4 regions of the Nitratireductor sp. ATLC21 genome follow, and region 4 is predicted to be linked to each of the others. Evidence: predicted binding sites of a transcription regulator. Region 4 holds the regulator's gene; each other region holds the start of a gene.

The links. The regulator LexA, encoded in region 4, represses DNA repair genes until DNA is damaged. The targets are predictions, from matches to a motif close to TGTTCNNNNTGTGTTCNG.
Region 1: the regulator LexA is predicted to act here: its motif matches at 3,604-3,621, upstream of rhuM (RhuM family protein).
Region 2: the regulator LexA is predicted to act here: its motif matches at 5,823-5,840, upstream of AC2CHD_RS01485 (single-stranded DNA-binding protein).
Region 3: the regulator LexA is predicted to act here: its motif matches at 5,741-5,758, upstream of AC2CHD_RS04410 (ATP-dependent helicase).

Annotation. Positions count from the first base shown of each region.
Region 1 is NZ_JBXUOU010000003.1:140,503-148,122, forward strand. It holds gene pheS (phenylalanine--tRNA ligase subunit alpha) at 1-142, shown strand, start outside; gene pheT (phenylalanine--tRNA ligase subunit beta) at 155-2,560, shown strand; gene rhuM (RhuM family protein) at 2,567-3,583, opposite strand; gene AC2CHD_RS15095 (Gfo/Idh/MocA family protein) at 3,801-4,790, shown strand; gene AC2CHD_RS15100 (cell wall hydrolase) at 4,805-5,236, opposite strand; gene dnaK (molecular chaperone DnaK) at 5,780-7,620, shown strand, end outside.
Region 2 is NZ_JBXUOU010000001.1:309,793-317,412, reverse strand. It holds gene AC2CHD_RS01515 (peptidylprolyl isomerase) at 1-1,128, shown strand, start outside; gene trpD (anthranilate phosphoribosyltransferase) at 1,137-2,174, shown strand; gene trpC (indole-3-glycerol phosphate synthase TrpC) at 2,171-2,986, shown strand; gene moaC (cyclic pyranopterin monophosphate synthase MoaC) at 2,990-3,490, shown strand; gene AC2CHD_RS01495 (molybdopterin molybdotransferase MoeA) at 3,487-4,695, shown strand; gene AC2CHD_RS01490 (hypothetical protein) at 4,790-5,203, opposite strand; gene AC2CHD_RS01485 (single-stranded DNA-binding protein) at 5,233-5,718, opposite strand; gene uvrA (excinuclease ABC subunit UvrA) at 6,658-7,620, shown strand, end outside.
Region 3 is NZ_JBXUOU010000001.1:896,820-904,439, reverse strand. It holds gene AC2CHD_RS04440 (hypothetical protein) at 1-152, shown strand, start outside; gene AC2CHD_RS04435 (50S ribosomal protein L11 methyltransferase) at 230-1,102, opposite strand; gene AC2CHD_RS04430 (SCO family protein) at 1,115-1,693, opposite strand; gene AC2CHD_RS04425 (hypothetical protein) at 1,731-1,892, opposite strand; gene AC2CHD_RS04420 (DUF488 domain-containing protein) at 2,144-2,512, shown strand; gene AC2CHD_RS04415 (hypothetical protein) at 2,635-3,165, shown strand; gene AC2CHD_RS04410 (ATP-dependent helicase) at 3,202-5,700, opposite strand; gene AC2CHD_RS04405 (MerR family transcriptional regulator) at 5,815-6,228, opposite strand; gene AC2CHD_RS04400 (dienelactone hydrolase family protein) at 6,380-7,258, shown strand; gene AC2CHD_RS04395 (hypothetical protein) at 7,262-7,492, opposite strand.
Region 4 is NZ_JBXUOU010000001.1:472,296-479,915, forward strand. It holds gene gyrA (DNA gyrase subunit A) at 1-2,299, opposite strand, end outside; gene AC2CHD_RS02355 (MarC family protein) at 2,531-3,163, shown strand; gene lexA (transcriptional repressor LexA) at 3,261-3,980, shown strand; gene AC2CHD_RS02365 (NAD(P)H-hydrate dehydratase) at 4,070-5,560, opposite strand; gene AC2CHD_RS02370 (P-II family nitrogen regulator) at 5,841-6,179, shown strand; gene glnA (type I glutamate--ammonia ligase) at 6,252-7,620, shown strand, end outside.

The sequences.
Region 1 (7,620 bases), on a different contig from region 4:
CATGGGCATCGACCGCATCGCCACGCTGAAATACGGCATGCCGGACCTGCGCGACTATTTCGACGCCGATGTGCGCTGGATTGAGCATTATGGCTTCCGCCCGCTGGACCTGCCGACACTGTTCGGCGGATTGAGCGCCTAAGGAGATAGATCAATGAAATTCACGCTCTCCTGGCTCAAGGAGCACCTTGAGACTGACGCCACGCTCGACGAGATTGTCGAAAAGCTCACCATGATCGGCCTCGAGGTCGAGGAGGTGGATGACAAGGCATCGCTGAAGCCCTTCGTGATCGCCAAGGTTCTGACCGCCGAGCAGCACCCCGATGCCGACCGGTTGCGCGTGCTTTCCGTCGACACGGGCGACGGCAAGCCGGTTCAGGTGGTGTGCGGTGCGCCCAATGCGCGTGCCGGTCTCGTCGGCGCCTTTGCCGCGCCCGGCACCTATGTGCCCGGCATCGACGTCACGCTCTCGGTCGGCAAGATCCGCGGCGTGGAAAGCCACGGCATGATGTGCTCGGAGCGCGAATTGCAGATGTCGGACGAGCATGACGGCATCATCGACCTGCCCGAGGACGCGCCCGTCGGCACCTCCTTCGCAAGCTGGGCAAAGCTCGACGATCCGGTGATCGAGATCGGCCTGACGCCGAACCGGCCAGATTGTACCGGCGTTCACGGCATCGCGCGCGATCTTGCGGCGGCGGGCCTTGGCACTCTGAAGGAGGCACCCATCGCCGCGGTGGCGGGCAAGGGGGCCTGCCCTGTCGAGCTGACCATCGAAGCGCCGGAGCTTTGCCCCGGTTTTGCGCTGCGGCTCGTTCGCGGCGTGAAGAACGGCGCCTCGCCAAAATGGATGCAGCAGCGCCTGACGGCCATCGGCCTGCGTCCCATCAACGCGCTGGTCGACATCACCAACTATGTGACCTTCGACCGGGGCCGCCCGCTCCACGTCTTCGATGCCGCCAAGGTGAGAGGCAATCTCACCGTACGCCGCGCCAGGGATGGCGAGACGGTGCTGGCGCTCGACGAGCGCGAATACAGGCTGACGCCGGAAATGTGCGTCATTGCCGACGAAAACGGCGTTGAATCCATTGCCGGCATCATGGGCGGCGAGCATTCGGGCTGCGATGAGAACACCACGGATGTGCTGATCGAATCCGCCCTGTGGGATGCGATGAACATTGCCCGCACGGGCCGCGACCTCGGCATCATCACCGATGCGCGCTATCGCTTCGAACGTGGCGTCGACCCGGAGATGATGGAACCCGGCCTTGAACTTGCCACCCAGCTCGTTCTCGACCTGTGCGGCGGCGAGCCGACAGAAAGCCGCGTGGTTGGATACAAAGGCTATGAGCCACGCAGCATCACCTTCCCGGTGAGCGAGGTGAAGCGCCTGACCGGCCTTGAGGTTTCAAGCACTGAGAGCAAAGACATTCTCAACCGCCTCGGCTTTACCTCCATCGGCGATGGCGAGGTGCTGGACGTGTCCGTGCCGTCCTGGCGTCCGGACATCGACGGCAAGGCCGATCTGGTGGAAGAGGTGATGCGCATTCACGGCGTGAACGAAATCGCGCCGCAGCCCCTGCCCTCCCATCGCGCGGTCAACGGCCAGATCCTCACCGTGTTGCAGAACCGCACCCGCCAGGCACGGCGCGCTCTTGCCGTGCGCGGCATGTTGGAGGCGGTCACCTGGACCTTCATCGACGAGACGCAGGCAAAGCTCTTCGGCGGTGGCGATGCGTCGCTCAAGCTCTCCAACCCCATTGCCGCCTCCATGTCGGACATGCGCCCCTCGCTTCTCCCGGGCCTCATCGCAGCCGCCCAGCGCAACGCCGCGCGTGGCTATGCCGATGTGGCGTTGTTCGAAGTGTCGAGCACCTATGAGAACGACAGCTATGAAGGCCAGCGCCGTGTTGCGGGCGGCATTCGTCGCGGCACAGCGGTGATGGACGGCGCGGGACGGCACTGGTCGGGCAACAGCGCCTCCGTCAGCGTGTTCGATGCCAAGGCCGATGCGCTGGCGGCCCTTGAGGCGGCCGGCGCGCCGGTGGACAAGCTGCAAATCGTGGCGGGCGGCCCCGACTGGTATCATCCCGGTCGCTCGGGAACGATCCGTCTTGGGCCGAAAATCGTGCTCGCCGCATTCGGCGAAATCCACCCACGCACGCTGGAGGCACTGGATGCCGAAGGGCCGATCTGCGGTTTCGAGGTGTTTCTCGACGCGATCCCCGAGCCGAAGGCAAAGGCCACACGCACCAAGCCACGTTTGGAGCTTTCGCCCTTCCAGCTCGTGCGCCGCGACTTTGCGTTCGTTGTCGATAAGGCTGTGGAAGCTGCAACCATCGAGCGCGCAGCACTGGCGGCCGACAAGAAGCTTGTCACCGGCGTACGCGTCTTCGACATTTTCGAGGGCGCTTCGCTTGGCGAGGACAAGAAGTCCGTTGCCATCGAAGTCTCGATCCAGCCGCGCGACAAGACGCTGACCGACGAAGAGCTCGAAGCCATCGCCGGCCGCATCGTCGCCAATGTCGGCAAACAGACCGGCGGCACGCTGCGGGGGTAGGTTCGTTCAGCGGCGCCCTTTCGGCAACTGCTTAGCTTCGCGGACGAGTGCAGCAATGTGCTCGTCCGCTTTTTTGTGGCGCTCGATCTTTTGTTGTTTGGAAAACCGCTCGAATTCCGCGCGCGCATGATCCTTTGCGCCTTCCGCGCTCACACTGCCGCCCGATCGCAGGACGGCCCGGCCAAGGTTTTCGAGCTGCTGGTCGAGAAGCCGCGTTGCATCCTCCATGACAACCAATCGGCCCAGCTTGGCCTGATCATCGAAAATATCCAGAAGGATCGTGGTCAGGCGGTTGAGCTCACTGATTTCGGCCTCGGCAAGATAATTCTTGGAGACGGTCACGTCCCGCTTGCGGATCGTGTCGCCGGGCCAGCTTTGCAGCCCCATATTCTCGAGGCGATGATCAGCGCGTGCCATCACCACTTCCGAGGGTGTCTGCGAAACAACTGCATTGATCAGCTTGGCCTGCGTTTTCTGGAAGAAGCTCTGCGCCCTGGCGGTGCTGCCATCATAGTCCTGGCAGAGAGCGCAGATGGCTTGCAGTTCACGATAGACATTGGCCTCATCAGAGCGAATGTCGCGGATGATCTCCCGCAATTCGGCGATGCGGTCGCGCTCCTGCTTGAGGCGTGCTGAATCCACCACAAAGCCGCTGCGCGCAAACTGAACGAGAATCCCGGTTGCCCAGCGCCGGAAAAGGGTCGCCTGCGCGGAGGAGACGCGGTAGCCGACTGAGATGATCATGTCGAGGCTGTAGAGGAGTGGCGGCCGACCTGTAGTTGTGTGCATTTTTTGCACAGAAGTCTCTTCGTCGAGTTCTCCTTCCTCCAAAATGTTTGCAATATGTTTGGTGATGACGCTTCGCTCGCGCCCGAAAAGTCGGGCGATCTGATCCTGCGTCATCCAGAGCGTTTCGCCCTCGTAGCGAATATCGAGCCGGAGCCCCTTTTCACCATCGTAGATCAGAAACCGGTCTCCGGTTTCTGCATCTTCCACGAGATGGACGGGTTCATCCGCTGTCATGCGCCTCTCCAAGGGGTTTCCGGAACATTAGCAGAACAAATTGGCGCGCGAAACCTTGCCGGTTCTCAATCCCCGGCATAGAGCGGATCACCGTTTCATAGAAACGCTGCTCCGCTCAATCCTTCCCTCTCTTCCCGCATTTGTGCGAACGTCAGGTGATTCCACCTGACGGCAAAATGCTTTATGTGTTTGCCTGCGCAAAACAGGAGGAAAGTGCATGTTCCGTTGGGGCGTTCTTTCGACGGCCAGGATTGGCCGCGAGCAGGTTATTCCGCAGATTCAGGATTCGGAAAACGGCGTCGTGACGGCGATCGCCAGCCGTGATTCGTCGAAGGCGCAGGCCGTGGCGAACCGCTTCGGTATCCCCAACGTGTTTTCTTCCTATGACGCGCTGCTTGCCTCGCCCGATGTGGATGGCGTCTATATTCCCTTGCCGACCTCCGATCATGTCGCCTGGGCGATCAAGGCGGCGGATGCCGGCAAGCATGTTCTGGTGGAAAAGCCGCTGGCGCTGGACGCCAAGGATATTGCCCGCGTGATCGAGGCGCGCGACCGCAACAATGTCGTCGTGTCGGAAGCCTTCATGGTCACCTATCACCCGCAATGGCACAAGGTGCGCGACCTGATTGCTGAAGGCGCCATCGGGCGGCTGCGGCATGTGCAGGGCGTGTTCTGCTATCACAATGTCGATCCCGAAAACATGCGCAACAAGCCGGAGCTTGGCGGCGGCGGCCTGCCGGACATCGGCGTTTATCCGACAGTGACCACGCGCTTCGCCACCGGTCTGGAGCCCGAGCGTGTGCAGGCCGTGGTAGAGCGCGATCCCACCTTCGGCACCGACATCTATTCAAGCGTCAAGGCCGATTTCGGCACGTTCGAACTCAGCTTCTACGTGTCGACGCAGATGGCGCTGCGCCAGAGCATGGTGTTCCACGGCGACAAGGGCTTAATCGAGGTCAATGCGCCCTTCAACACCCCGGACTATGGCGACACGCGCCTGACGGTCTTCAGCGCCGACCACAACAGTGCCAACGTCTACCGTTTTCCGCGCGCACGCCAATATCGCTTGCAGGCGGAGGCCATCGTACGGGCGGCACAGGGCGACGCGGAAGCAACGGTCTTCACACTTGAAGATTCGGTCAAGAACCAGAAGCTGATCGATGCGATCTTCCGTGCCGGCGCGCATGACGGCTGGGAAATCGTTTAGGGACCAGCATCCGTTCAAACGGGTCCGCTGCGCTTTCTTGCAAAAAAGATGTGGCGGCCTATGCGCCCAAGCTTTTGAAGACGCCGCGCCCATCCCGGGCGTACATAGCTGGCATGGTAATGCGTAGCCGTGCCCAAGGCGTGCAGATCGGCATCGGCCAGGGCCGCTTCCCGAGCGCAGTCGGCAACGCATCTTTGAATGGCCGCAGCAATCTCCCGGGCGCGTCTCCAGGGCTTCTCCTCCCTCGGAAGAAGCGCCACGCCGGTGCATGTGAAGGAGAACTGGCAGCGATAGGGCCTGTGTGCGTTCTGAAACACCACTCCACATATGGTGTTTGGAAAGGATTTCGAACGAACCCGGTTCACAATGACCATGGCAACCGCCTTCTGACCGTCTACGGGTTCGCCACGCGCCTCGTGATAAACCGCTGCTGAAAGGCAGGTCATCTCAGCCTCCCTGATAAAGGACGGTAGCACCGGATTGAATGTGGAGCGCTGATGCGAATGGGACTCCTCACCGATCAGCTCGGTTATCGTTCTGAAAGTAGAGGGGAAAATAGTGTCAGGCTCCCAAGCCGGGATCGATTGAAGTAGAGATGAAGCGTACAATCCCCCGAACAAAAGACTTTCTGCAAACATTGAGACTCCTGTGAATACCAATTCGGTACCACCGCCCCTCAGGCCCCTGTTGCAGACCACTCTCACAACCTATGCGTGAAGACAAATTGGCTTTGCTTCAAATCCGGATAGGAAGGTTTACCTTTCGTCAGGGAGACGCCCCCGGGAAGCACTTCTGCGGAAAACGGGATGGGTTCGACCAAAATCGAGGCAAATCCCGCCTTGCGTTGCAAAAATAGCGTTCTTATATACGCCCCGAAGCTGTTCGGCGCGTTTCGTCCAGGGATGCTGCCGCAGCAAATTCGTGTGAACAGGGGCTGTCATCTGGAACGCCGGAATGGGTCCTGACAGTCTGCTTAGCGGAGAGAAGACATGGCTAAAGTAATCGGTATCGACCTCGGAACAACCAATTCCTGCGTTGCTGTCATGGACGGCAAGGACGCCAAGGTTATTGAGAACGCGGAAGGTGCACGCACCACGCCGTCCATCGTGGCCTTCACGGATTCGGATGAGCGTCTGGTTGGTCAGCCGGCGAAGCGTCAGGCGGTGACCAACCCGGAAAACACCCTCTTTGCAATCAAGCGCCTGATCGGCCGTCGCTTCTCCGACCCCACGGTCGAGAAGGACAAGAAGCTGGTCCCCTACAAGATCGTCAAGGCCGACAATGGCGATGCCTGGGTCGAGGCGCACGGCAAGACCTACTCGCCCTCGCAGATCTCTGCGATGACGCTGCAGAAGATGAAGGAAACGGCTGAATCCTATCTCGGCGAGAAGGTCGAGAAAGCGGTCATCACCGTTCCTGCATACTTCAACGACGCCCAGCGCCAGGCCACCAAGGACGCCGGCAAGATCGCCGGTCTCGAAGTGCTGCGCATCATCAACGAGCCGACCGCTGCCGCGCTCGCCTACGGCCTCGACAAGAAAGACGGTAAAACCATCGCCGTCTACGATCTTGGCGGCGGCACGTTCGACATCTCGATCCTCGAGATCGGCGACGGTGTGTTCGAGGTGAAGTCCACCAATGGCGACACCTTCCTCGGCGGTGAAGACTTCGACATGCGTCTGGTCGAGTATCTGGCCTCCGAGTTCAAGAAGGAGCAGGGCATCGACCTGCAGCAGGACAAGCTCGCCCTGCAGCGCCTCAAAGAGGCTGCCGAGAAAGCCAAGATCGAGCTGTCCTCCGCCTCGCAGACCGAGATCAACCTGCCGTTCATCACCGCTGACCAGTCGGGTCCCAAGCACCTGACGATGAAGCTGACGCGTGCCAAGTTCGAGAGCCTTGTCGAAGATCTCGTCAAGCGCACCGTCGAGCCCTGCAAGGCCGCCCTCAAGGATGCCGGTCTGAACGCCGGCGAGATCGACGAAGTGGTTCTGGTCGGCGGCATGACGCGCATGCCCAAGGTCCAGGAGACCGTGAAGAGCTTCTTCGGCAAAGAGCCGCACAAGGGCGTGAACCCGGACGAAGTGGTCGCCATGGGTGCTGCCATTCAGGCCGGCGTTCTGCAGGGTGACGTGAAAGACGTTCTGCTGCTCGACGTGACCCCGCTTTCGCTGGGCATCGAGACGCTGGGCGGTGTCTTCACCCGCCTGATCGATCGCAACACGACGATCCCGACCAAGAAGAGCCAGGTTTTCTCGACCGCAGAAGACAATCAAAGCGCCGTGACCATCAACGTATTCCAAGGTGAGCGCGAAATGGCTGCGGACAACAAGAGCCTCGGCCGCTTCGACCTGACCGGTCTTCCGCCAGCACCGCGCGGCGTACCGCAGATCGAAGTCACGTTCGACATCGACGCCAACGGCATCGTGAATGTCTCGGCCAAGGACAAGGGCACCGGCAAGGAGCAGGCGATCCGCATCCAGGCATCCGGCGGTCTTAGCGACGAAGAAATCGAGAAGATGGTGAAGGACGCCGAGTCCAACGCCGAGGCCGACAAGAAGCGTCGCGAGGCTGTGGAAGCGAAGAACCAGGCGGAAGCCCTGATCCACTCGACCGAGAAGTCCCTCAGCGAGTATGGCGACAAGGTCTCCGAAGAGGAGAAGAAGGCCATCGAGGACGCGCTCGCCGCGCTGAAAACCGCTGCCGAAGGCGACGATGCCGAAGACATCAAGGCGAAGACCAACGCGCTCGCCGAGGCATCCATGAAGCTTGGCCAGGCCATGTATGAGGCAAGCCAGGCAGAAGCGGCCGAATCCGATGCGGCTGCCGACGC
Region 2 (7,620 bases), 160 kb from region 4:
AAGGCCTATGAAGACCTGCGTGATCGCTACACAACGCCTGAAAAGCGCACAATTGACCAGATCGTCTTTGCCGACCGCGCTGCGGCTGAAGCGGCGCTGAAAGACCTGCTGGACGGCAAAAGTTTCGCAGACGTCGCATCGTCGGCAGGCAAAAGCAGCACCGACACCGCCCTCGGTACACTGACCCGCGGTGAGGTGGCAGACGACGCGGTGGCTGAAGCAGCGTTCTCTTTGGACGCCAATCAGTTCAGCGATGTGATCGACGGCGCGTTCGGCCCCGTGATTGTTTTTGTCTCTGAAATCCAGCCGGAGGTCGTGCAGCCACTCAGCGAAGTGGAAAGCGAGATTCGACAGGATTTGGCGCTGGAAGAGGCGTCTCGCGTTCTGCTCGACGTGCACGATGCTTATGAAGATGCCCGCGCCGGCGGGGCTTCGATGGCGGAAGCTGCAGAAAGACTGAAGCTTTCCATGCGGACGATTGAAGCCATCGACGCCAGTGCCCGCCGCCCTGACGGTTCAATTGTGGGCGACCTCCCCGTCTCAGCAGAGCTTCTGCGGGAGGTGTTCGAGAGCGATTCCGGAATCGAAAACGCTCCGCTTTCGATGGGCGGAAATGGTTTTGTTTTCTACGAAGTCGAGGGCATCACCCCAGAACGCGATCGATCGCTTGATGAAGTGCGTGACCAAGTGCTGGAAGATTGGCGGAAGGCTGAAACCGACCGGCTTCTGGCCGAGCGTGCGTCCCAATTCGCCAAGCGACTTGAAGAAGGTGCCTCGCTGGACGAAATCGCGCAGGAAATCGGTCAGGAAAAGCAGATCAAACGCGGTCTCAAGCGCAACGCGAATGATGCCGACCTGGGTCAGGCTGGCGTCGCTGCAGTGTTCTCCGTCCCGCGCAACGGAACGGGTGTTTTCGCCAACCCTGCGGGGGACGGTCAGTTCCTGTTCAAGGTGACGGAGGTCTTCGAACCTGCCAGTGCGACAGCGGAAAGCATTCCTGACAATCAACGTGCCACCATGCGCTCAGCGCTTGCCGACGATCTGCTCGACCAGATGGTTGCGCGCCTGCAAGGCAAGTACCCGGTAACGGTAAACCGGGCCGCCATGCAGGAAGCACTCAGCTTCTGAGGCGAAGGATGAACGCTTTCAAGTCCTACATCGCAAAGGTCGCTTCCGGCGCACCTCTGAGCTTTGATGAGGCACGCGAGGCTTTCGACATCATGATGTCGGGCGATGCGACGCCAAGCCAGATCGGCGGCTTTCTGATGGCTTTGCGTGTGCGCGGGGAAACCGTGGAAGAGATTTCCGGCGCGGTGACAACCATGCGTGACAAGATGCTGCCTGTTTCCGCACCGGACGACGCCGTGGATATTGTCGGCACGGGAGGAGATGCTTCCGGTTCCTACAATGTATCCACCTGTTCCGCCTTTATCGTTGCAGGGGCCGGCGTGCCCGTTGCAAAGCACGGAAACAGGGCACTCTCATCGCGCTCGGGTGCGGCTGATACTCTGGCCGCCCTCGGTATCAATATCGAACTGACACCGCAGGGGATTGCCGACTGCATCCAGGAAGCCGGGCTCGGCTTCATGTTCGCCCCTGCCCATCACTCTGCCATGCGGCATGTGGGGCCCTCGCGGGTTGAACTGGGCACGCGCACGATCTTCAACCTTCTTGGGCCGCTTTCCAATCCCGCCGGAGTCCGTCGCCAGTTGATCGGAGTGTTTTCGCCGGAATGGGTGGCCCCGATAGCCAATGTGCTCAAACAATTGGGCACGGAAGCTGCGTGGGTTGTCCATGGTGCGGGCCTCGACGAAATGACAACCGCCGGAACCACACAGGTTGCGGCGCTGGAAGACGGTGAAATCCGCCATTTTGAACTCACGCCAGAAGACGTCGGCCTCAAGCGGGTCACCATGGCCGATCTGAAAGGCGGAGAGGCTGCTTACAACGCAGAAGCGCTCAAAGCGGTACTCGAAGGTGAGAAGAATGCTTACCGGGATATCTGTCTGTTGAACTCCGGCGCGGCTTTGGTGGTGGCTGGACGTGCAAAAACGCTGAAGGACGGTATCACGCTGGCTGCAGAATCGCTTGATCAGGGGCACGCGCTCGCCACCTTGAAGCAACTCATCGAGGTCTCGAACAGGGGAGCCCCGCCAAGCGGGCACGAGCAATGACGACCGATATCCTGCGCAAGATCGAAACGTATAAACGCGAGGAAATCGCAGCGGCGAAGTCCGTTGCGCCCCTGCCCGAGCTTGTGGCCAGAGCACGTGATGTTGAAGCGCCGCGCGGTTTTGCTGAAGCGCTGTTGGAGAAGCAATCGGCAGGACGTTTCGGTCTGATTGCGGAAATCAAGAAGGCGAGCCCGTCACGCGGGCTCATTCGTGCCGATTTTGATCCTCCCCGGCTTGCTGCTGCTTATGAGGAAGGCGGTGCTGCCTGCCTCTCGGTGCTGACCGACGGCCCTTCGTTTCAAGGGGCGCCTGCTTTTCTGCAAGCCGCGCGCTCCGCATGTGGCTTGCCGGCGCTGCGCAAAGACTTTCTGTTTGAGCCCTACCAGGTTTACGAAGCGCGGAGTTGGGGCGCCGATGCGATCCTGATCATCATGGCCAGTGTGTCCGATGATGAAGCGCGCGCGCTCGAAGACACCGCGCTCGAACTCGGCATGGATTGCCTGATCGAGGTGCATGACGAAGAGGAACTCGAACGTTCGCTCGAACTGTCGTCGCGGCTCATCGGCATCAACAACCGGAATCTGCGCAGTTTCGAAACATCCCTCGAGACCAGCGAGCGCCTCGCTCCGCGCGTTCCCGAAGACCGGCTGGTGGTGGGCGAAAGCGGCATCTTCACCAATGAAGACTGCCGCCGTCTGGCGCGTGCCGGGATGAACACCTTTCTCGTCGGCGAAAGTCTGATGCGCCAGGACGATGTCACGGCGGCAACGCGGGCGCTGTTGGGCCTCGATGCGGCCAATCAGGCGGACTGATCCATGAGCGGCGAAACCGGGAAGCTGACGCATATCGGCGCTTCCGGAGAAGCGCATATGGTGGACGTGAGCGGCAAGCAGGAGACCCACCGTGAGGCCGTTGCCGAAGGCTCCGTGCTCATGCAGGCGCAGACACTTGAGGCCATTCTTTCCGGCAATGCAAAAAAAGGCGACGTGCTGGCTACTGCGCGCATCGCCGGCATCATGGGCGCGAAGAAAACATCGGATCTGATCCCGTTGTGCCATCCCCTCGCCCTTTCCAAAGTGGTGGTCGAGATCGAGCCCGACACGGCCCTCCCCGGGCTCAAAGTGCGTGCCCGCGTCAGGGTCACCGGTCAGACGGGGGTGGAAATGGAAGCGCTAACCGCGGTTTCTGTTGCCTGTCTGACAATCTACGACATGGCGAAAGCACTGGAAAAAGGCATGACCATCAGCAATATCCGCCTTTTAGAGAAGACCGGGGGGAAATCGGGCGACTGGCGGGCTCCGGAGCCTGCTGCATGACGCTTTTGCCGGTAGACGAAGCGCTGGAGCGTATTCTCGATGGTGTAAAGGCGCTGCCTGGTGAAAACGTGCCCATCGAAAAGGCCGACGGTCGCGTTCTGGCCACTCCGCTTGCGGCCACGCGGACGCAACCTCCCTTTCATGCCTCCGCCATGGATGGTTATGCCGTGCGGGCGGTGGATGTTCAAACCCCGGGGGCAATGCGGTTGCGTGTGGTTGGGGAATCGGCTGCAGGAAACCGGTTTCATGGCGTTGTTGGTGCTGGCGAGGCCGTGCGGATTTTTACAGGTGCTCCGGTGCCTGAAGGCGCCGACACGATTTTGATACAAGAGAACGCCACATCTGTGGGCGATGACTTTATCGAAGCAACGAGCGCGGTGGCCATCGGGCGTCACATCCGCAAAGCCGGGCTCGATTTCCACGATGGCGATATTGTTCTTGAGCGAGGACGGCTGCTTGGACCCGCCGGTATCGGCCTGGCCGCTGCCGCAGGCCACGCGCTTCTTCCCGTAACCGAACGCCCATTGGTGGCGATCATCGCGACCGGTGACGAGCTGGTGCGGCCGGGAGAAACATGTGGTCCCGATCAGATTGTCGCGTCGAATGGTTTTGCGATTGGAGTCTTGGCGAAGAACGAGGGCGCCCGTATCCTCGATCTGGGTATCGTGAGCGACAACAGCGCTGCAATTTCAGCCGCGGTTCGAAAAGCTGCAGATGCCGGAGCGCACGTGCTGGTGACCCTGGGCGGAGCTTCGGTCGGGGCCCGCGATCTCGTGCGACAGGCCCTTCTCGACGCGGGCATGTCGCTCGACTTCTGGAAGATCGCCATGCGCCCGGGCAAGCCTTTGATGTTTGGCAGACTTGGAGAAATGCGCGTTCTCGGCCTGCCTGGCAATCCTGTCTCGAGCCTGGTCTGTGCTCATCTCTTTCTGCGCCCGCTTGTTGCGCGGTTGGGGCAGCGCAACCACACACCCGATCTGCGCGCGGCAGTTCTGGCGACGGCGCTGCGTGAAAATGACGAGCGCCGCGATTATATTCGCGCTTCGGTCGCCGCAGGGCCCGAAGGGCTGATCGCAACGCCGTTTCCCGTGCAAGATTCCTCCATGCTCACGACACTGGCAGCGGCCAATGCCCTTATCGTGCGGGAACCGGGAGCGCCTGCTGCCGAAGCGGGCTCGCGCTGCCGCGTGCTGATGCTCGGCTGATTTCGAGATCTGACCACGCGTCCTTCCCCGCTCAGGGAAAAGAAGCGCCATCCCACACGGAAGCAACCCACACCCAAACTCCAGGTGTGCGTCCCTATTCCCTCGCCTGTCGGGGGATGGAGATCCTCATCTCCTTGCCGCCATATCCATGAACCGTGTCATGGGCCCGGATGGTCACATGCGCAACACCATTCGGCAGCGAAACCCCAGGCAAGCTGCGCGTGAATGGCTGTTCATTGACATGCGGATGCATGAGTTTGCGCGATCCCAGGACATTGCCCGCATCGTCGAGCACATCCCATCGGTCTGCATAGTGTTCCCAGCCTTCATCGGAATGTGTGAGGGTGACCTCGAAGCGATAGGTTCCGGCCGGCTCGGCAACGACTCTCACATCCACAATGTCCGCTTCTCCGGCAAGCACTGCCGGTGCGAATGTAAGCGCAAGCATAAAGGCCCCGGCTCCACCCGCCCGAACACCATGTCTAGCTGCATGGTGTGGACTGGTCATGCCGGGTCTCCAAAATGTTCAGATTCCGATCAGAACGGGATTTCGTCGTCCAGATTCTGCGAATAGCCGCCTCCGCCGCCGCTATCGGCAGGGCCTGACTGGCCGAAATCGGAACCGCGGCTGCCGCCGCCGCTATAGCCGACCTGATTGTCGCCGCCCTGCCCGCGTGTATCGAGCATCTGCAGTTCGCCACGGAATTTCTGCAACACAACTTCGGTTGTGTAGCGTTCCTGACCATTCTGGTCGGTCCATTTGCGTGTCTGTAGCTGGCCCTCGATATAAACCTTGGCGCCCTTCTTCAGATACTGCTCGGCCACCTTGGCAAGGTTGTCGTTGAAAATCACGACATTGTGCCACTCGGTCCGCTCACGCCGCTCACCCGACTGGCGATCGCGCCATGTTTCCGAGGTCGCAATGCGCATATTGACCACAGGATCGCCGGAGTTGAGCCGGCGAATCTCGGGATCGGCGCCCAGATTTCCCACCAGAATGACCTTGTTGACGCTGCCCGCCATAACGCTTCTCCACGCTTGTCCGAAATCTGCCGCGCACTTTATCGCAAGCCGGGCTGCCGTGCGCTCTCCGCCTGCGGTGCTCCGCCTCTCGTCCACAGCTCATTTGTTCTTATTATGTTCACATTCGATGACCAGCGTCAATGCACCTCCTCCCACGCGCGCGTTGCATGAGGAAAGCCCCGCCGCCATTTGGTCGCACGGGGCTCCGGGTCTTCCGACCCTCCATACCGGGAATGGTTTACCGGTGTCATCAGGCAGGGTGTCTTACCAACCCTGTCTTCAAAGAGATTTGATTTTTCAGGGGCAGCCAGCCGCCAGCGTTGTCATGCCTGCCGGCAATTGCGTTCTCCAGAAACGCAATTCGCCATGGACCGGTAGCGAGACACATTTTCCGCGCCAAGCGCCGAATGTGCCGCGCACCAATCAGCCGGCTGTGGCTTCGCGATCCAGGCGAAGCCCGGTGGATCGGTCAGGTGGAGTCATGCCTTCCTCCTTCTTCGCGTTTCGGTCGGTGCTCGGTTGTCAGCCTGCTCAAGCGGATCGTGCTTGCAGATAGCTCATCAGCGTGTCTGCGGCGCATCTGATCGCGAGCTCTGACAAAGAATATTCTGCGCCTTTGGGCCAGACCGGTCAAGCAAATGCCTTGTGAAGCCGGCAAATGTGATCGTCTGTAACGCAACACGCCTCCAATGGCAGAAATGTCAGGAGAACGTTCGGTTTTTGTTCTTTTTCCTTGCGGAAGGCCGGGCGGCGCGTGCTAAAGGGAATATGCGCGTTCATCTGTGTATTGAGCAGATGGAGCGCGCCCGCGGTGAAGCGCTTTCCGCCCGGTGCCATTCTGGTCCGCGGCGGTCGACATTTGCATCCCGCTTCCTACATGATGCACAGACCGGCCTGCGGCCGGCCAATCCGGTTTCTCAAGACAGGCAGCGACGGGGCATGCCAGAACACAAATTCATTACCATCCGCGGCGCGCGCGAACACAATCTGAAGAATGTCGATCTCGACCTGCCACGCGAGAAGCTGATCGTCATGACGGGCCTGTCGGGTTCCGGCAAGTCGTCGCTCGCCTTCGACACGATCTATGCCGAGGGGCAGCGGCGGTATGTCGAAAGCCTTTCAGCCTATGCGCGCCAATTCCTGGAAATGATGCAGAAGCCGGATGTCGACCAGATCGACGGGCTTTCACCAGCCATTTCCATCGAGCAGAAGACCACATCGAAGAACCCCCGCTCCACCGTCGGCACGGTGACGGAGATCTACGACTATATGCGCCTGCTTTTTGCGCGCGTGGGCGTGCCCTACTCGCCGGCAACGGGCCTCCCGATCGAAAGCCAGACGGTGAGCCAGATGGTCGACCGGGTGATGGCGCTGGAAGAAGGCACACGGCTTTACATTCTCGCGCCCATCGTCCGCGGACGCAAAGGCGAATACCGCAAGGAAATGGTCGAGCTCCAGAAGAAGGGCTTTCAACGCGTCAAGGTGGACGGCGAATTCTACGAGATCGCCGACGTCCCCGCGCTTGACAAGAAATACAAGCACGACATCGACGTGGTGGTCGACCGTGTGGTTGTGCGCGACGATCTGGCGACGCGTCTGGCGGATTCGCTTGAAACCTGCCTGAAACTGGCCGAAGGGCTGGCAGTCGCCGAGTTTGCGGACAGGCCTCTTTCCGATGAGGCAACGGCCAAGGGCGGAAGCGCGAACAAATCCAAGAACGAAACGCATGAGCGTATCGTCTTTTCGGAGAAATTCGCCTGCCCGGTATCGGGCTTCACCATCCCGGAGATCGAGCCACGTCTATTTTCGTTTAACAATCCCGCCGGTGCCTGCCCTACCTGCGACGGTCTTGGCAGCCAGCGCGCGATCGATCCCAATCTGGTGGTTCCCGACGACGGTGTG
Region 3 (7,620 bases), 420 kb from region 4:
GCGCATTCGACGCGCTGATCGAAGCCCGTCAGAAGCAGGTCCGGAGCTATGTCAACGGCGCGCTTCTGATGCTGGACGACGAGACGCTGCGTGCGCACGGCTACAATCGTGACGAACTCAAGCGCAGCCGTAGCGTATCGCACATGTTCTGATCCGCTTTTAGTAGCGATGGTTCAAACCCCGGCAGCCCAGCTTCCGGGGTTTTTGCTTGCCGGTGTTTCCGGCGCACTCAGCGCTTCATTTGGATTGTGACCCAGCCTTCACGCGCCTGGGTGCGCACGTGGCGGAAACCCTGCCCCCCATAGGCCGCAACAACTGCTCGTCTCTGCCGTTCGAGAATGCCCGACAGAACGAGCGACCCGCCAAGCGTTATATGGTTTGCCATCGCAGGAGCCAGAGCCATGAGCGGACGGGCAAGAATGTTCGCGACGATCAGGTCGAAGGGTTTCTTGCGGGCAAAGACCGCGTGATGAAAGCCGGGGGCCGTGTGCGTTTCAACCAGGCTTGCAACGCGGTTGAGCCGGACATTTGATGCGGCCACCTCGGTGGCGATCGGATCAATGTCGGTGGCCAGTACCGGAATGCGGGCGGCCCTTGCAATCGCGATGGCGAGCACGGCACTACCGGTGCCCAGATCCAGTGCATTGCGCGGGTGTTCGCTTTTGAGAATGTCAGAAAGCGCGCTCAGACATCCGGCCGTGGTGCCGTGATGACCGGTGCCGAAAGCGAGGCCGGCGTCGATCTCTATGGCGATGTCGCCGATACGCTGCAAATGCCGATCATGGCTTCCGTGGACCAGAAACCGGCCCACACGGACCGGGCGCAGGCCTTCTAGCGAGTGGCTGACCCAGTCTATCTCCGGAACCGCTTCCCGCTCGAGCGGGGGGAGAGGGGAAACATCCGCAAGACTTTCCCGCACCCGTCGTTCCAAACCGTCAACGTCGTCTTCGGCATAGATCGATATCTGGAAGATACCGCTGTCTTCATCGGGCTCGAAAATACTGATCGGCAGCCCATCATCCTCAAAATGCGCCTCGAGAATTGAAAAAATCGATTCGGCCTGCTCGCGCGGCGCCGTCAGGTAAAGTCGTGTTTGGCCCATGAATTTCCGGTGTCAGGTTTCGTTTGCCAGACGCTTCAACTTGGCGATGGCAGTTTCACTGTTTTCTTCATAGGCGATCGTGCCGAAAAAGTCGCCATCGCTGTCGAGCAGCAGGATCGAAGCAGTGTGATCCATTGTGTAGTCGCCATCCTCCAGCTCGACCTTGCGAACATAGATGGAAAAGCCTTTGGCCATGGCGGCGACCTTCTCCGGGTCGCCGGTGATGCCGGTGATGCGGTCCGAGAAATTCGATAGATAGGTCTTCATGACCTCGGGGGTATCGCGCTCCGGGTCAATGGAGACGAAATAGGGTTTGATGTCGGCAGCTTCATCTCCCAGTTGCTCGAGATAACCGTCAAGCTCGAACAGGGTGGTCGGGCACACTTCCGGGCAATGGGTGAAGCCAAAGAAGACGACTCTGGGGCCGCCTCTGAATGCGGCTTCGGTGATGGTGTTGCCATCCTGGTCAACAAGTTCGAATGGCACACCGAAGGCTTTTCCCGAATTTTGCTGCTGGTACCACTGAAACGTGAGAAGGCCGACGCCGACGGCCATGACCGCCAGGATGCCGATGAGGATGGAACGCATCATTGATGTTTACCTGAAACGAGAAGGCTGAGAGGTGGCGTCAAAAGCACCAGGACAAGCCGGATTCCACGAGCGCGAGAAAAATCCCGGCCCCCTTTTCCAGCCACATGGCAAAGGCCAAGCCGGTGAAGGCGGCCAGAAGCAGAGCCGCTGCGCCCAGTTTAAGCCAGATGGCCGTGTGCCGTGGATGCTCTATTTTCATGCCCTACAATAGCTGAAAGTGCTGGCTGCGCGCAAAGCCTCATCTTGTCGCAAGGCAATGGCCTCAAAAGCAACCTCCCGCCGCCTGGAGGCCGACGGGAGGTTCAGGGTTGAGGTTAAGTTGCCATGATGGCCATGGGGACGGGTCAACCCCACATATGCACTCTAACGATTTATGGTTTGAAATTGATTGGCTTGATCTTCAATCATCGCGTGTAGCTGATTGTGTTCGATGGCTGCGGGAGGTTTGCCATGGCGAATGCCGATATTCGGGTGAAGCGCATCTATGATCCCGTAGAGGACGGCGACGGAAAGCGGATCCTCATCGACCGGTTATGGCCGCGGGGCATGAGCAAGGAGCGCGCGGCACTGGACGCTTGGATGCCCGATATCGGGCCGAGCCACGCGTTGCGTAAGTGGTATGCGCACAGACCCGAGCGCTGGAGCGCGTTCTGCGAGCGATATCGGGAGGAACTGGCCACTCGGAACGAGCTTTTGCAGGAATTGATGGACGCCGCGGAAGAGGGGCCTTTGACATTGCTGTTTTCGGCGAAGAATCGCGAACGCAACCAGGCCGTGGTCGTTCGCCAGCTGTTGCAGGAGAGGTGTGATTCGCGCTGAAAGCCTCTTCAACCAGTGATTGTTCTTTGTATTTTGAGGCAGGAAATGAGGAAAACCGGGGATGATCCAGCTTGTCGTAGGTGTTTAGCCTATACGGCCATGTCGCACTCTTGACTTACAGAATGCTTATAGAGACATATGTGCGCGTTTCACCTGTTTATGGTGGTAATTACGGTATCGGGGCGGATTTCATGATCAAGGATTTCGACAAGCTCAAGCAGCAGCTCAACGAGCTTTCGGAGGCGGTGAACAAGTTTGAGTCGGAAGCCGTTCAGCTTCGTGTGGTGGAACTGGTCCTGGGCCAGAATGACCCCCGGCCTGGCGGGTTTTCCGAGGGGGGGATCAATGATTTCATCGCCGGCCCCGGTATGATGCAGGTCGTGCGGAGCACGTCTCGCCCCGGTCGACGCCGGACAACCACTGACAGTGCCAAGGGCGCCGTGGCTGCCTTGAACGATCTGCTTGAGAGCGACTTTTTCGATGCCCCCCGAACCATCGGCGATATTGTTGCTCGCTGTCAGGAGACATTCGGCATGCGCTACAAATCGAACGCCTTTTCGGGGCCGCTGTCGCGCCATGCGCGCACGGGCGTCTTGTCGCGGGAGAAGAATGCCGACGGCAAGTTCGTTTACGTCAAGCCGGGGACTGACTGAGCGCGGAGGCAGGATCGACCGCTGCGCGGTGCGAGGCTAGACCCGTTCGACAAAGCCGTCGAGAACGCGCTTTTGGCCTGCCTTATCGAAATCGATGGTGAGCTTGTTGCCCTCGATCGACGAGACGTTGCCATTGCCGAATTTGAGGTGGAACACCCGGTCACCGACCTTGAAGGCAGAGGGCGTGTCGGACACGGATTTGGCGACAAGTTCGCCTTCGATCACGCGACCCTTGACCGAGCCGCGGCCTGCGCCATAGCCCGAATCCGCCTCGCCATAACCGATGCGCTCCACCTGATGGCCGGAGCGGTTGCCCCAATTGCGGGTGGTGGCTTCGGTCCGGTTTTTCTGGGCGCGCTGCCAGCCGGGCGTGGCATAGCTGTTTGAAAAGGCGGGCTGATCGTCGAAGCGGGACTTGCCATAGGGGTTGGGCCGGCCGGGCTGGCCGGCGGAATAGCCACCATAGCTGTTGCTTTCCTCTGCCACATCCACATGGGCCTCGGGCAGCTCGTCGAGGAAGCGTGAGGGGATGGTCGACTGCCAGAGGCCATGAATGCGCCGATTGGAAGCAAACCAGATGTGCAGGTTTTTCTTGGCGCGGGTGAGGCCGACATAGGCGAGGCGCCGCTCTTCCTCCAGGCCCGAGCGGCCACCCTCATCGAGCGCGCGCTGGTGGGGAAAGAGGCCTTCCTCCCAGCCGGGCAGGAACACGGTGGGGAATTCGAGACCCTTGGCGGAATGAAGCGTCATCAGACTGACGGCATCAAGTTCCTCGTCGCGTTCGGCATCCATGACGAGCGCGACATGTTCGAGAAAGCCGCGCAGACTGTCGTAATCCTCCATGGAGCGGATCAGCTCCTTGAGGTTTTCAAGCCTGCCGGGAGCCTCGGCGGAGCGGTCGTTCTTCCACATGTCTGTATAGCCGGACTCTTCAAGGATGATCTCGGCAAGTTCGGTATGGGGCGTGCGGTCGAGCATGCCCTGCCAGCGCTCGATATTGTCGACCAGCGTACGCAGCGAGGCGCGCGGCTTGGGCTTCATCTCCTCGGTGCCGACGAGATCGCGCGCGGCCTGCAGGAGGGTGGCTTCGCGCATGCGCGACACGTCGTGGATCTGCCGCACGCTGGCTTCGCCCAATCCGCGCTTCGGCGTGTTGACGATACGCTCGAAGGCGAGATCGTCGGCGGCCTGCGCGACGATGCGGAAATAGGCCATGGCATCGCGGATTTCCATGCGCTCATAGAAGCGCGGGCCGCCGATGACGCGATAGTTTAAGCCTAGGGTGACGAAACGGTCTTCGAATTCGCGCATCTGGAAGGACGCGCGCACGAGGATGGCGATGTCGTTGAGCGCGTGGCCCTTGGCCTGAAGCGCCTCTATTTCCTCGCCGACGGCGCGGGCTTCCTCTTCCGAATCCCAGGCGGCATGGACCTTGACCTTGGGATCGTCGGGATCGGACTGTTCGGTGAACAGCGTCTTGCCAAGCCGCCCCTCATTGTGGGCGATAAGGTGGGAGGCGGCGCCCAGAATATGGGCAGTGGAACGGTAGTTGCGCTCCAGCCGGATGACGGCGGCCCCGGGAAAATCCTTCTCGAAGCGCAGGATATTGTCCACCTCGGCACCGCGCCAGCCATAGATGGACTGGTCGTCATCGCCCACGCAGCAGATGTTGACGGGTTCGCTGCTCTTGGGGCGCTGGGCCAGAAGCCGGAGCCACATATATTGCGCGGTGTTGGTGTCCTGATACTCGTCGACGAGAATGTAGCGGAACTTTCGGTGATAGTCGGCAAGCACATCCGGATTGTCGCGCAGAATGCGGATCGGATGGCACAGGAGATCGCCGAAATCGACGGCGTTGAGCGTCTTCAGCCGGTCCTGGTAGGCGGCGTAGAGTTCACGGCCCTTGCCATTGGCAAAGGCGCGGGCATCCCCCTCGGGAATGTCCTTGGGCGCGAGGCCCTTGTTCTTCCAGCCATCGACCATCTGCGCGAACTGGCGCGGCGGCCAGCGCTTGTCGTCGAGCCCTTCGGCCTGGATGATCTGTTTCATCAGGCGGATCTGATCGTCGGTGTCGAGGATGGTGAAAGAGTTTTTGAGTCCCGCCAGCTCTGCATGCTTGCGCAGGATCTTGACGCCGATGGAGTGGAATGTGCCAAGCCAGGGCATGCCCTCGATGGCCTCGCCCACCAGGGTGCCAATGCGCATCTTCATCTCGCGCGCAGCCTTGTTGGTGAAGGTCACGGCGAGGATCTGCGAGGGATAGGCGCGCCCGGAGGCCAGAATATGCGCGATGCGGGTGGTCAGCACCCGTGTCTTGCCGGTGCCGGCGCCGGCGAGCACCAGAACGGGCCCCTCGGTGGTCTCGACGGCAAGACGCTGCTCGGGATTGAGCGCATCGAGGTAGCGGGTGTCGGGACCGCCCGAGCGCGCGGCCATGGCGCGCGCGGCAATGCCGGAAGGCTTGTGCGCTGCCGGGGGAGGCGGGGTGGGGTCGTCCTCGTCGAAGAACGGAATATCGTCAGGAAAGCCGGACATCGGACCTGCATATGGTGATTCGGGGGGCAAAGCCCAAGGATGTTTTCCATTTGTACCGGTTTGCGGGCCTCGAACCAAGGTGTTGACAGCCGGCAAATTCATCCGTTCTGGTTATCAGTGCTCACTCTCGCAAAGCGAATGGTCGGAAAGGGCGCGAAGAACGTAGCAATCGCAAACCGTGCCGTTGTCACAGCTATCAACGATGCGTTGCAGTTCATGCTCAAGTTTCCGGAGGCGCGCTATGCGCTCGCGCACTTCCTTCAGGTGCTCTTGGGCGATGCTGTCGGCTGCTTCACACGGCTTTTCGGGATGGCTGCTCAGTTCTATGAGCGAGCGAATGGCGTCTATGCCGAGGCCGAGATCGCGGGCATGCCGAATGAAGGTCAGGCGATCCACGGCGTCGCGGCCATAGCGCCGCTGGTTGCCCGAAGAGCGTTCGGGCGGTTCGATCAGGCCGGTCTCTTCGTAATACCGGATTGTCGGCACTTTCACGCCCACCCGCTTCGATAGTTCTCCGATGGACCACATGAGGATCGCTCCTAACTTTTATTGCCGGAGATATAGGGATTGGCGGTCAGGAGCGAAAGTCTGCCGTCGCTCACGCGGGTGTGAATGGACCTCAGCCACACGGACTATAGTCTTTGCACAGCGGGGCCCAACAACAATCGGGAGTGAATTCATGCAGGATCAGCCCAAGATCACACAGGCGATGATTGATGCGTATGACGAATACACGCATCTCACACTCGATCGCCGCGCTTTCATGAACAAGATGACGAAGCTTGCAGGCTCGGGAGCTGCGGCTGCTGCTATCGTGCCGATGCTCGCCGCCAATTCTGCGCGGGCGGCGATGGTGGCTGAAGATGATGATCGCCTTTCGTCGGAGGATATCACCTACCCGGGCGACGGCGGCGATATGGCGGGATATCTGGTTCGCCCGACCGGTGCGGAGGGAAAACTTCCGGCGGTGATTGTCATCCATGAAAACCGGGGCCTCAATCCACATATCCGCGATGTCGCGCGGCGCATGGCGCTTGAGGGTTTCGTTGTGCTGGCGCCCGACTTTCTTTCTCCCTCCGGCGGCACGCCGGAAGACGAGGACAAGGCGCGTGAAATGATCGGCCAGCTCGACGGTGGCGAGACGGTGCGCAACGCAGTTGCAACGCAGGCGTTTCTGGCTGGACACGATGCGACCAACGGGAATGTCGGCGCCATCGGTTTCTGCTGGGGTGGTGGGCTGGTAAACCAGCTGGCCGTGAACGATCCCGATCTTGATGCAGGTGTTGCCTATTACGGACGCCAGGCTGATGCGGCTGAGGTTGCCAAGATCGAAGCGCCGCTGCTGCTCCACTATGCCGGGCTCGACGAACGGATCAACGCAGGGATCGACGCTTATCGCACCGCGCTCGAAGAGGCCGGCAAGGACTTCACCATTCATGTCTATGAGGGCGTGAACCACGCGTTCAACAACGACACGTCGGAAGCCCGCTATGACAAGGAAGCCGCTGATCTGGCCTGGGAGAGAACGGTGGCGTTCCTGAAGGAACAGCTGTCCTGAAACTCAGAACGGGTCGAAAGGCGCCGGATCATAAGCGATGAAGAGGCGCTTCTGGCGCGCGGTGCGGACGATGGCGCGGACATAGATCAGGTCGATGGGAATTGGCCTGCGGTTTCGCTCGAGCCAATAGAGTTCGTCCTCAATGGATTTCAGCGCGCGCCAGAAGTCGTAATCCGTGATCTCGTGTGTGCGCGCGAGACCGTCCGACAGGGCTTTGGCTTCCTCGTTCAACACCGGGCTTTCCGCCAACCACGAATCGAATGCGTTTATGAAGGATGGTCGGCGTGCCGCTTGAGCGCTTCAAGCGGAGGGCATGGTTAAACTTGTGCAAAGATGCTGCCTTAACCGGTATGGTTAATGAA
Region 4 (7,620 bases):
TTGCCTGCCGGCGTTCTGCCGCTGCCTGCTTGAGATAAGCGGCACGAGCAGCCGGGCTTGCTTCGACGTGGGAAAGTATCGCCATGGAGATAACCCGGTCGCCCTCCGCCAGATTAATTCCGCGCACGCCGATCGAATTGCGGCCCGCAAAAACGCGCACATCCGAGACACAGAACCGGATGCACTGGCCCGAAGCTGCGGTCAGCAGCACGTCGTCATCTTCCGTACAGGTGTAGACACCGAGGATCTCATCATTCGGATCCTCGAGCTTCATCGCAATCTTGCCGTTGCGATTGACCTGAACAAAATCCGAAAGTTTGTTGCGACGCACCGTGCCTCGTGTGGTGGCGAACATGACGTCCAGCGCACCCCAGCTCTCCTCGTCCTCCGGCAGCGGCATGATCGTCGTTATGCTCTCACCCTCCTCAAGCGGCAGCATGTTGCGCAGGAATTTGCCGACGGATTGCGGCGTGCCAACCGGCAGGCGCCAGACCTTTTCCTTGTAGACAATGCCGCGTGAGGAGAAGAACAGAATGGGTGTGTGCGTGTTGGCCACGAACAGCCGCGTGACGAAATCCTCGTCCTTGGTCGACATGCCCGAACGGCCCTTGCCGCCACGCGCCTGCGCCCTGTAGATGGAAAGGGGCACGCGCTTGATATAACCCTTGCGCGTGACGGTAACGACCATTTCCTCGCGCTGGATCAGATCCTCATCGTCAAGGTCGGCTCCACCTTCCGTGATCTCGGTCCGGCGGGGCGTGCCAAATTCATCCCGGACCGCGATAAGCTCATCCTTGACGATTTGCTGGATCCGAGCGCGCGATGCCAGGATTTCCAGGTAATCGCTGATTTCCGCGCCGATCTGGTTCAACTCATCCGCGATTTCATCGCGACCGAGTGCCGTCAAACGCTGCAGGCGCAATTCGAGGATCGCGCGTGCCTGCTCCTCGGAAAGGTTATAGGTGCCATCCTCATTGATGCGATGCCGCGGATCGTCGATCAGAAGGATCAAGGCTTCCACGTCAGAGGCCGGCCAACGGCGCTCCATCAATTGCTCCCGCGCTGTCTGCGGATCGGGCGCATGGCGGATAAGCTTGATCACCTCGTCGATATTGGCGACAGCGATGGCAAGACCGACCAGCACATGCGCGCGGTCACGCGCCTTGCGCAGCAGATATTTGGTGCGGCGGCTGACGACCTCTTCGCGGAAATGGACAAAGGCCTTCAAGAGATCGAGCAGGTTCATCTGCTCGGGCTTGCCGCCATTCAGCGCCACCATGTTCGCGCCAAAGGAGGTTTGCAGCGGCGTAAAGCGATAAAGCTGGTTCAGTACGACATCGGCAACCGCATCGCGTTTCAGCTCAACCACGACGCGATAGCCCTGGCGGTCACTTTCGTCTCGGATGTCGGAAATACCCTCGATGCGCTTGTCGCGCACCAATTCGGCCATCTTCTCGATCATCGAGGCCTTGTTGACCTGGTAGGGAATTTCCGTGATCACAATCGCTTCACGGTCGTTGCGCGCCGGTTCGATGGCAACCTTGCCGCGCATCATGATGGAACCGCGTCCGGTCTCATAGGCGCTGCGGATGCCGGAACGCCCGAGGATGAGGCCCCCGGTCGGGAAGTCCGGGCCCGGAATCAGTTCCTGCAATTCAGGCAGACCAATCGCCGGATTGTCGATCATGGCCACGCAGCCATTGATGACTTCCGACAGATTGTGCGGCGGAATATTGGTCGCCATACCAACCGCGATACCACCGGAACCATTGACCAGAAGGTTCGGATAGCGCGCCGGCAGCACTTTGGGTTCGCTGCCGGAACCGTCATACGTGTCCTGGAAGTCGACCGTTTCCTTATCGATGTCTTCCAAAAGCTCGTGAGCGCCTTTGGTAAGCCGCGATTCGGTATAGCGCATGGCCGCCGGCGGATCGCCGTCAATTGAGCCAAAATTGCCCTGACCATCGATCAGCGGCAAACGCATGGACCAATGCTGCGCCATGCGCACGAGCGCATCGTAGATCGCCGCATCGCCATGAGGGTGATACTTACCCATCACATCGGCGACCGGACGTGCCGATTTCACATACTTGCGGTTCCAGTGATAACCGCTTTCATGCGACGCGTAGAGAATGCGCCGATGCACCGGCTTCAAACCATCGCGCGCATCCGGCAGAGCGCGGCTCACGATAACGCTCATCGCGTAATCGAGGTAGGAGCGCTGCATCTCCTCTATGATGGAAATCGGCTCGATATCGTCGGGCTCGTCCGATCCGGTCGGCGTTGTCTGGTCAGTCAAATCGAGTCACACACAGAATAAGGAATCACTGACTTCTTATATATGAAGCGCCGTTGATTCTCCAATCGGAGCAGTGACGGAAGCCAAGGAAATCCAACGCGATTTCAGACGCATATGGCTGGTCTGTGAATGGTGTCGTAGACAAATTGACGCAGCACACGCGCACAGCGTCGCAATCAGAGCTTTTCTGGAGCCTCCCAACTGGGTTAGACAGTTTGAAAGGAGGCCCCGATGGCAGGTTACGAGACCTTGTTCAACGCATTCGTCACGCTGCTCGTGACCGTGGATCCACCGGGTCTGGCACCGCTCTTTCTGGCGTTGACGGTCGGAATGAACCGATCTGAGCGGAATCAGGTCGCAGTTCGCGCCGCAATCATCGGTTTCGCAGTCCTTGCACTCTTTGGCGTGGCCGGCAGTGCGATACTTTCCATTTTCGGGATCACCCTGCCTGCTTTCCGTGTGGCAGGCGGCCTGCTTCTCTTCTTCATCGCCTTCGAAATGATATTCGAACGCCGCCAGGAGCGGCATGAAAAAAGCGCCGAACGCGCCATCACGCGCGACATGATCCGAAACATCGCAGCTTTTCCGTTGGCCATACCTCTGATTGCCGGCCCCGGCGCTATTTCTGCCACCGTGCTTCTTTCCGGCTCATTCGGCGGCCTTGGCGGAACCGCCGCACTGCTGGCAATTCTATTGACGACGATCGGCATCACCTATGCGGTTTTTACACTCGCAGAGCGCGTCGACCGTTTTCTGGGCGAGACCGGACGATCGATCCTGACCAGACTTCTCGGCGTGATACTGGCTGCTCTCGCCGTTCAGTTCGTAGCGGATGGCGCAAAGGCTCTGTTTGACGCGCCATAGCGCCTAAATGAGAAGCAAATACCGGCAGTTGCGGAACACAACTGGAACATATACAGTATGTTCTGGTTTTGTTTTTAACTGATTCTCGGTGGCGACCATGCTGACCCGCAAGCAGCACGAACTTCTCCTGTTCATTCACGAGCGCTTGAAGGAGACTGGAATCCCGCCCTCCTTCGATGAAATGAAGGAGGCGCTGGACCTTGCGTCCAAGTCTGGCATTCACCGGTTGATCACCGCCCTGGAGGAACGTGGCTTTATCCGCCGCCTTCCTAATCGCGCCCGTGCGCTCGAGGTGTTGCGCCTGCCCGATTCGATTGCGCCGGGCCTGAATGCGGGCGCACGCAAATTTTCTCCAAGCGTTATCGAAGGCAGCCTCGGCAAAGCGCCACCTGCCCCGCCCAAACCGTCAGCCAGCAATGACGATGCTCTCGCCGGTGTCGTTTCCGTGCCTGTCATGGGGCGCATCGCTGCGGGTGTTCCGATCGATGCCATCCAGCACCAGACCCATTCCATCGCCGTGCCTCCAGACATGCTGAGTGGAGGCGATCACTACGCGTTGGAGGTCAAAGGCGATTCGATGATCGAGGCGGGAATTTTTGATGGTGATACCGTCATCATCCGCGAGACGCAGACTGCCAACCCCGGCGAGATTGTGGTTGCTTTGGTCGATCAGGAAGAAGCGACCTTGAAACGTTTCCGTCGCAAGGGAGCATCGATCGCCCTTGAGGCTGCCAATCCGGCGTATGAGACACGGATATTCGGCCCCGACCGGGTGAAGGTCCAGGGGCGTCTGGTGGGGTTGATGCGCCGTTATTGACCCGGCGTCGAGGGAGCATGCCCAAGCTGCTGTTCATGAATTCGACAAGAGGCTCAAGGGCCAACTGACGAGGGCCAGAGAGCGTTTTCTCAAGTGAGTCCCTGCAGCACCTTCGGCAGCATTTCAGGCAGGTCTTCGGCGATCAGACCGGGTCCGAATGACCGACCGCATTCTGCGTGAATCCAAACAGCAGCGCACGCTGCCTCAAAGGCCGGCATCCCTTGAGCCAGAAGGCTTGCGGCAATTCCTGACAGGACATCGCCTGATCCGGCCGTTGCCAGATGTGGCGTAGCGTTGGCATTGATTGCCCCTCGCCCGTCGGGCGCCGCAACGATCGTATCAGGCCCCTTGAGCACGATCGTCGCCCCGGACCGTCTTGCCGCCTCCCGCGCTCTTTGCACTTTGGAAATCGCTGGCGCGTCCTCCAGGCCTGGAAACAGTCGGGAGAACTCCCCTTCGTGCGGCGTGAGAACGACCTGCGCGGCGGAACCCTTGATCATATCGAAAAACATATCCGGCTTGTCGCTAAAGGCCGTGAGGGCGTCAGCATCGAAAACCAACCCGCTTGCGTCATTGGCCTGATGGAGAAGCGCGCGTGCGAAACTGCGCGTTCGCTCTCCAGTGCCTGCTCCTGGTCCCAGAACCACCCCGGAGGGTAAGCGGTGGGCGAGGAAGGCCTGCAACTCGCCGACGGTGTCGGCCTTGCGCAACATGATCGATGTCAAATGCATCGCATTTATCGAAAGCGCGTTCGTGGGCGAAAGCATCGTCACGGCCCCTGCCCCCGCACGCGCCGCTGCCCGCGCGGCAAGCCGAGCCGCACCCGTCGAGGTTGCCCCACCAGAAATTACGGCCACATGACCGCGCGAATATTTGTGCGCGCTGACACAGGGCTTCGGCACGGCTTCCCGCCACAAAGCAGGCTGGTTCTCCCAAAGTGCTCGACCAACTGTATCAAGCGCGCTGTCTGCGATGCCGATATCCGCAACGACAAGGTCACCGCACATTTGCCGTCCCGGCACGAGGAGGTGCCCCGGCTTCTTGCGAAAAAAGGTGACAGTCACTTCCGCCGAGAGGGCGGCACCGAGTGGCTTTCCGGATACCCCGCAAACGCCGGAAGGCAGATCGATGGCGACCACAGGCAGCCCACTGCTGCTTACCCTGGCGACAATCTCGGCTGCCCTCCCTTCAAGCGGGCGTTTCAGGCCTGCGCCGAACAACGCATCCACCACAATCCATCCTGGCGTGGGTTGGAAAGCGGTGAATGGCTCTGCCTCAACCGGGCAATCCTCAAGCGCGCGCGACGCATCGCCGCTCGCGACCGGTTTGGCCTCGGCAAAAACGCGGACACGGAGGCCTCGTTCTGCCAGCAGGCGCGCAACGACATAGCCGTCACCGCCGTTGTTGCCCGGACCGCAAAGGACAAAAACGCCTTCTGCTTCCGCATAGCGAGCCAGGATTTCACCTGCCACCGCCGCGCCCGCATGGCGCATCAGACAATAACCGGCCAGCGGCCCATCAGCGATGGCAGCGCGGTCCACCCTGCCCATCTCTTCAGGCGTAACGATCTCCAAATGCATCACTCGCTGCCGTTTTATTGAGCGCATTGCATATTTTTTAAGCAGGCTTCAAACTGTGCCGCGCTCCACATGTGTCCCTTGATGATTTTCAAAGGTGAGCGCGCAACATGTCGCTGCCTGAAAACCCGTGCGATTGTAGCATCCGGCGGACACAATGCAGCGATTGGCACGGTTCATGCAAGGCTCTCATTGGAGTTGGCATGTTTCGTGCTTTATTCGAACCGGAACAACAAGGGGCGCGGGATCACCGTTCCTGAACTCATTTGGAGGCCACTAAGGCATGAAAAAGGTCGAAGCGATCATCAAACCCTTCAAGCTCGACGAAGTGAAGGAAGCCCTTCAGGAAATCGGCCTTCAGGGCATAACCGTGATCGAGGCGAAGGGGTTCGGGCGCCAGAAGGGGCACACCGAACTCTATCGCGGGGCAGAATATGTCGTCGACTTTCTCCCAAAGGTGAAGATCGAAGTTGTCCTGCCGGACGAAACGGTTGATGCGGCAATCGAGGCGATCCGGAAGGCCGCCCAGACGGGCCGCATCGGCGACGGGAAGATTTTCGTGACCAATGTGGAAGAAGTTATCCGCATCCGTACCGGCGAGACCGGTGCCGACGCCGTTTGATCCGCAATTATTCTCTTTCCCGGAACACCTCCGGGATCATCAGGCAAGACCATCGCAAATAGGAAGGCGAATATGACCACTGCACAAGACATCATGAAGCAGATCAAGGAAAACGACGTAAAGTTTGTCGATCTGCGCTTCACGGATCCCAAAGGCAAGCTGCAGCACGTCACCATGGATGTCTCCGCCGTGGACGAGGACATGTTCGCCGACGGCGTTATGTTCGACGGCTCGTCCATCGCCGGCTGGAAGGCCATCAATGAATCCGACATGGTTTTGATGCCGGAGACCGATACGGCCCATATGGACCCGTTCTTCGCCCAGTCAACCATGGCCATTTTCTGCGACATTCTCGACCCGATTTCGGGTGAGGCCTACAACCGCGATCCGCGCGGCACGGCCAAGAAGGCGGAAGCCTTCCTGAAGTCGGAAGGGATTGGCGATACCGTGTATGTCGGCCCCGAACCGGAATTCTTCATCTTCGACGATGTGAAATACAAGGCAGATCCCTACAACACCGGGTTCAAGCTCGACTCGAGCGAACTCCCGAGCAACGATGATGCGGAATATGAGACGGGCAATCTCGGCCACCGCCCGCGCGTGAAGGGCGGATATTTCCCTGTGCCGCCGATCGATTCAGCTCAGGACATGCGCTCGGAAATGCTGACGGTTCTCACCGAGATGGGCGTGATCGTCGAGAAGCATCACCACGAGGTCGGTGCCGCACAGCATGAACTGGGCATCAAGTTCGAGACGTTGCTTAAGAGCGCAGACAGCGTTCAGAAGTTCAAATACGGCGTTCATCAGGTTGCCAATGCCTATGGCAAGACGGCAACCTTCATGCCAAAGCCGATCTATGGCGACAACGGCTCGGGTATGCATGTTCACCAGTCGATCTGGAAGGAAGGCAAGCCGACCTTCGCTGGCAATGAATATGCAGGTCTGTCGGAAAACTGCCTGTTCTATATCGGCGGCATCATCAAGCACGCCAAGGCTATCAACGCCTTCACCAACCCGATCACCAACTCCTACAAGCGTCTGGTTCCGGGTTTTGAAGCTCCGGTCTTGCTCGCCTATTCGGCCCGCAACCGCTCTGCTTCATGCCGCATTCCGTTTGGCTCCTCACCAAAAGCCAAACGCGTCGAGGTCCGTTTCCCCGATCCGGGCGCAAACCCCTATCTGGCCTTCGCAGCTATGCTGATGGCCGGCATCGACGGCATCAAGAACAAGATTCATCCCGGCCAGGCCATGGACAAGGATCTTTATGACCTGCCGCCGAAGGAGCTGAAGAAGGTTCCGACCGTCTGCGGATCACTGCGCGAAGCGCTCATGAGCCTCGACAAGGATCGCGGCTTCCTCAAGGCTGGCGGTGTGTTCGACGATGATCAGATCGACGCCTATATCGAACTGAAAATGGCGGAAGTTCTGCGTTACGAAATGA